Regions from separate parts of the Lactobacillus sp. B4026 genome, predicted to be linked through region 2. Evidence: riboswitches for the same ligand, from Rfam matches in the RefSeq annotation. Region 2 holds a riboswitch; the other holds the start of a gene.
The links. Region 2 has a riboswitch for thiamine pyrophosphate ahead of J3U69_RS03585 (ATP-binding cassette domain-containing protein). Riboswitches for the same ligand answer to the same signal wherever they lie in the genome.

Region 1 (3,157 bases), on a different contig from region 2:
TCACTTAAAACTCAAAATTCCTAATAAAATCGATTATATCATTTTTAATATGAAAAAGTAGCTCGTTTTAAACTTTTTTAGCAGTTTTGTACCCAAATTACGGACAAAATTGTTAATTTTGCTAAAAGCAGTAGGATTATTTCAGAAATAGCTTAAATTACTGCTTTTTGCTACAATGAAACATAAGGTTTAATAAGCGAAAGGTCAATTACAACGATGGAAAAAGAACAAGAAATAAAAATGCTCAAAGCTTTTTCGGATGCTAATTCAACTTCCGGCTTTGAAGGTGAATTCGTTAAGCTTTTTACTGATACAGTAAAGGATATTGCTGATGTAAAAGTTGATGGGATGCTCAACGTTTACGCTGCTAAAAAAGAAAATCAGGCTGGCCGGCCAATCATTCAGCTTGATGCCCACTCTGATGCCGTAGGTTTTATAACTCAGGCAGTCAGACCAAACGGAATGATCAAGTTTGTTCCGCTTGGCGGCTGGGTTAAATATAATATTCCAGCTTTACGGGTAAAGATTAGAAACCGTGACGGTGAATATGTTCCTGGCGTAGTGGCAACTAAGCCACCACACTTCATGACTGAAGAAGAACGAGACAATGTACCAGAAGTAGAAGATATGTCAGTTGATGTTGGTTCTAGTTCTCGTGAAGAAACAATTAATGACTATAAAATTGATACGGGTTGTCCCATTTTTGTTGACGTCAAGTGCGAATACAATGAAAAAACTGGTCTTTTCTTCGGTAAGGATTTTGATGACCGGTTTGGTGCAGCTGCAATGGCTGATGTTTTGGCTAATCTTAACGGCGAAAAGACTGACTTTAACGTTGTAGCCGCACTTTCAAGTCAAGAAGAAGTCGGCTTACGGGGAGCGTATGTAACAGCTAGAAGTATTAAGCCAGATCTAGGGATTGTGCTTGAATCATGTCCAGCAGATGATACATTTACTCCAAAATGGCTTTCTCAAACAGGCTTAAAGCGCGGGCCAATGCTGCGTGATATGGACACTTCATTTTTGCCTAATCCAAAATTCCAACAATACGCATGTGAAATAGCGGATAAAAACAATATTCCATATACTCGTTCGGTTCGGACCGGTGGCGGACAAGATGGTGCGGCAATTTACTATGAAAATGGTGCGCCAACAATTGTTATCGGAATTCCAGTGCGTTACGAGCATTCGGCCTACTGCTTTAGCGCATATCAAGACTTTAAGGCCTCAGTTGACTTAACTTGTGCAATTATCCGTGATTTGACTAAAGAAAAGTTGGCTAGTTTTAGTCAATTTTAATTAAATTGCTAGTTAATTGAATAACTTAAAATGTCTGCTTGATATTGTGTTATAATAGGCAAAAAGATAAGAAAGTCACTAGGGGTGCCACATTTAGCTGAGAAATACCCTCCGAACCTGAACAGGACAATACCTGCGCTAGGGAAGTGTTATTAAGTATATTAGAGTACTCCTACTGACTTAGAATGTTAGTTAGGAGTATTTTTATGTTTACAAGATCATCAAAATGGAACGTTAAAGCAATTATCCTGATTGCTTTAATTGGAATTATTATGGGAGTAATCTACACTTATGGATTTAATTGGGCTTACAATTTAATTAAGTTATTACTGCTTCCGACCGGCTTTGCTCCGGTAACAGATACTGTTTTTTCTGGATTATGGCTAATGGCAGCTCCCTTAGCGATGTATTTCGTGCCAACGGTTGGTTCAGGAACAATTGGTGAAACATTGGCAGCAGTTGTTGAAATGGCTATTGGCGGCCAATGGGGCGCAGTAACAATTTTGTCTGGTGTGATTCAAGGTGCAACTAATGAAATTGGCTTTTTCCCGCAAAAAAGTCGGTATCAAGCATTTTCTTGGCAAAGCGTACTAACAGGGGCCTTTTTTGCCGGCCTTGGTAGTTTTATTCCAACATATTTTTTGTACGGCTGGAGTAAGTATAGCATCCAACTGCAAGTTATCATGTTTATTACTTGTATACTCTCTGCGCTTGTCTTTGACGGCGTTTTGGTAAAATTGATTACTAACTTATTTGATCAGGCATTAAAGCCCAAAATTGCTTAAATTAAAATTAGCACCGCAAAATATTTTTTGCGGTTTTTTTATAAAAAAGCCTAAGAAACACAAATTAGTTTGCGAAAATCATGGACGTAGAATTCAATAAAAATTATAATATTCCTTTATGAAAACCAAAAAGTTTTAATAAATAATAAGTTTAAGGAGAATTATGACTACAGAGATAACAAATTGGCGTTCATTAGGTGGCTATGTTAGTTCGGATGGAAGAAAGGTTAAAGAAGGGCTACTTTTTCGTTGTGGTCAACTATTTGATTTAACCGACGAACAAAAAGATCGTGTTCAGAACTACTACAAAATAAAGCGACTGGTTGATTTTCGCGGTGATGAGGAGAGACAAGAATATCCAGACTATCTTTGGTCAGAATTAGATTATGAAATAATTGATGTGCTAAAAGATACTGGCACAAATCAGGCTAGTGTTGATGAAATCGTTTCGGCCAACAGCCATGTTGAACAGGACATGCTGAAAACCTATGAAGAATTAGCATTGGCAGAATCTGCTAAGCAAGGCTATCACGACTTTTTGCTAACGTTAATGACTGATCCAGTTCCAGTTGCCTTTCATTGCTTTGCCGGTAAGGACCGAACAGGGGTAGCTGCAGCCTTAATTTTAAAGAGCTTGGATGTTAGTGAGGAGCAGATTTTTACTGACTACTTAAAAACAATTTCTGCTCGTAAAAAAGCTAACGACGAAATATTAGAATACTTAAAAGATAAGATGGATCCTAATAACCTTAACGATGTAGCAATTGCGTTAACTGTTGAACGCCAATACCTGGAAAGATACTTTTCAACCGTTAAAAAGCATTACGGTGATTTTGATCACTACTTTACTGACGGCTTGAAACTGCCACAAGATTTTAAAGAGCAAATGCAAAAGAATTACTTGGTTTAACTTAATGAAGTTGACTAATTGAGCGTGGAGAGAGCAAAAATTATGAACCGAGAAGATTATATTAAAAGTTTGAACCTTGAGCCTCACCAAGAAGGAGGCTGGTTCCGTCAAATATATACTAGTGATGAGCAGTTCTTTAGTCAGGATAGTCAAGCAGATAGAT
Region 2 (3,157 bases):
CCCCATATGCGAATTTGCTAGGTAAATGAAAATTTTGTTCAAATGAACGTGCCAATTCTTCGGCACTAGTTTTTTGGGCGACACAGCAGATTGTCAGCGTGTAAACGTAGATTCTGCTAGAAAGACTTAAAGCGTTGGTTAAATTGGGCTGAGGTGCAAACCAGTAGAGTGTGGCAAACACGGTAAAGGCCGCAATTAACGGCACGGTAAAAGTTAACAGGAGATTTTTAACTTTCATGTGGCAGTAAAGCAAATAGCACGTGCAAAAGCCGATAATTAGCACATTGGTAATTAGACTGGTTTTAAAAGATATTTCAACCGAAATAATTAAAGCGACAATGAATTTAAAACTGGGATTCATAACTAGCCTCACTTGTCTACGTATGTTAATTGTTGCTGGTCAAATACAAGGTGGTAATCGCACCAATCTGCCAAATTAGTTAGTTCATGGCTGATAATCAGAAGTGTCTGCCCCCTTTTTTCCTGGCTTTCGCGCAACAGACCCATTACTTTTTGTGCCGATTGGTGATCTAAGCCGCTTAAGGGCTCATCAATTAATAAAACGTCTTGATCAGCAATTAGCATTAATAAAATTTGTAATTTCTTTTGTTGACCGCCCGAAAGTGAGTAGACGACTTGGTCTAGTGTCTGGTCAAGATCAAGGTCTTTCACCTCTTTCGCAATTTTTTGATCGGAATAAAAGTTGCTAGTGCGCATTTTTTTACTTAGGTTAAGCTCATCTTCAACGGAAACGTTAATAAATTGATCACTTGCACTTTGAAATATCTGCCCGACTTGACGCAAATATTTTCGCATGCGTAAGTTGCGAATTTCTTTTTGGCGGTAAGTCAAACTACCAGTGTATGTGAGCATCTTGGTTAGCGCATTGAAAAGCGATGTTTTCCCCACACCATTAGGGCCAGTGATTAGGGTGGCTTTGCCTGCCACAATCTTTAGGTGCTCCTGCTTTAGCAGTAACCGGTTCTGCTTAATTAAGGTATTAGTAAGTTCAAAGCAGCTTGTTTCATTAGTTGGTAGGGCAAAAGAATAATGCTCGTGGTGGTCATTTTGCTGAAGAAGCTGCTTTTTTTCGGCAGTGCTTAAGGCAGTAACCTGGTGACCGGTAAATTTAAACAAACAGTCACAAATACCCTCATAATCGGCTAGAACATGGTCGCTTAGAATAATTGTTTTTCCTAAGTCACGAAGATGAGCCAACTTTTTAATTAAAAATTGGCGGGCAGCAGGGTCGCAACTTGCAAAAGGCTCATCAAGCAGAAAAAGATCGACATCCATTGCAATTAAAACAGCAAGAGCTACTCGTTGCTGCTCACCGCCAGACATAGTATTGATTTTTTGATCAAGCAGCTGGTCGATCTGGGCAAAAGAAGTTGCTTTTTGCAATCGTTTTGAGTAGTGCTCACGGTCAATTTCCAGGTTTTCAAGTGCAAAAATGATCTCTTCACGCGGTGTTGCCATTGTGAATTGCTCGCCAGCATTTTGAAACATCATTGCACTCTTAAGCCCATTAAGATCAACAGTTCCGCTAACTTTACCAGCATATTTAGGATAAAGGCCAGCTAAAATTTTTAATAGCGTCGATTTACCGCAACCTGTTGGCCCGATTAATAAGGAAAATTTGCCCGTCGGGATATTAAGATTAACATCTTGCAAAATAGGCTTTTTTTCATCATATGAAAAAGTAAGGTTTTTAGTTTTCAGCAATTTTTTAACCAATCTAAAAAAGTCGCCATGGCATAATGCCAGGCGACGTTAAAATTCAGTGCTTTTCCCTTCGCTGGCATTATCCATAGCAGGTTCAGTGGGTATATTCTCAGCCAAGATGGCACCCCAATATTTCAGGTCAATTATACATAAAAGCAATTTTCTTGTCTAGTTGCGGCAAATTAGGCGTCGTTAATAGCACTTAAGGCTCAACTTCTATCACAGATGTTAAAAACATATAAATAGCGGCGCTTTTTGCTATATAATAAAATCATGAAAATAAATTACTAATTAGAAGGTGACATCATGGCAGCAGTTAAGCTAGAACAATATTTGGCAAGTGTATTGGATTCAACTAATGCGGATACGAATGAAGTCCGGTTAAAGCCCGGAAACAAGGCCTTTAACCTGTTTAGGGTTTACCTTGAAAATCATAATACGGGTATTCACCGGTACCAAACCAGCAATCCCACAATTCTGTACGAAGCTGAAGGCATGGCAAAAACTAAAATTAACGGACAAAACTTAACTTTAAAAGCGGGTAATTTGCTGTTTTTGCAAGAAAAATGTGGCTATGAGGTCGAAAAACAAGGGAAAAATGATCTTTTGGTCAAATTAGAATTTAGTTCAAAGGTTAATTGCGCGGATTTTTTGGGAGAAAAAGCAACGCTCAATTCACGTGAACAAAAAGTAGCCGAACAGCTTGTTCAAATTCTCAAGACTAAGAGACTATTAAGTTTGCGCTGCTCACAAATGTCGCGCCCGAGTCAGTTAATGAAAAAAGTTATTGATGAATATTTAAACCACAATCTTTTTACGCGCAGTATTATTGCCGCAGAATTGCGAATACTTGTGATTACGGCAATTAGAAATCAAGACTTGGAAACAGCGCCAGCTAATCAACATAAGTTTGCGCAAACGGCGTTAGAACGTTACATTGATGCAAACTATACTGATATTACTTTAAATGAAACAGCAGAACACTTTGGACTCAACCCGAATTACTTTTCCAGTTTAGTTAAGCAAAAAACTGGTAAGAGCTTTGTTGAACATGTCGATGAACGCCGCATGCAGGAGGCACGCAATTTGCTTGCTCGGCCTGACATTTCGGTTAAAGAAATCATTGCGCGGGTCGGTTATAATGGTAAATCGTTCTTTTACAAAAAATTTAATGAATATTACCATGAAACGCCGGTACAAATGCGTGCGGAATTGTTTAGACAGGCCAATATCAATTTAAAGTAAGAGCAATATTTTTATCAAAAAAGGAGCGGACTATTTTGCAGAGCGCTCCTTTTTAAGTTACATTTTTTCCAAACGTTTAATTCGGTCACTTGTAGGCGGGTGACTGTCGAATAAGTGGGTAAGACCATGTCTTTTACGTAGCGGATCTTCGATATACATGCCAGCACTACTTGGATCAGCAGCTTTC

Region 1: linked by a shared signal. The riboswitch ahead of J3U69_RS00210 (ECF transporter S component) and the one ahead of J3U69_RS03585 (ATP-binding cassette domain-containing protein) in region 2 are both predicted to bind thiamine pyrophosphate.

The regions. Positions count from the first base shown of each region.
Region 1 covers NZ_JAFNPD010000001.1:15,582-18,738, forward strand. The annotation lists gene J3U69_RS00205 (M42 family metallopeptidase) at 217-1,299, shown strand; TPP riboswitch at 1,370-1,461, shown strand; gene J3U69_RS00210 (ECF transporter S component) at 1,506-2,084, shown strand; gene J3U69_RS00215 (tyrosine-protein phosphatase) at 2,248-2,994, shown strand; gene J3U69_RS00220 (cupin domain-containing protein) at 3,037-3,157, shown strand, end outside.
Region 2 covers NZ_JAFNPD010000003.1:56,450-59,606, forward strand. The annotation lists gene J3U69_RS03580 (energy-coupling factor transporter transmembrane component T family protein) at 1-361, opposite strand, end outside; gene J3U69_RS03585 (ATP-binding cassette domain-containing protein) at 370-1,737, opposite strand; TPP riboswitch at 1,774-1,864, opposite strand; gene J3U69_RS03590 (AraC family transcriptional regulator) at 2,032-2,970, shown strand; gene htpX (zinc metalloprotease HtpX) at 3,028-3,157, opposite strand, start outside.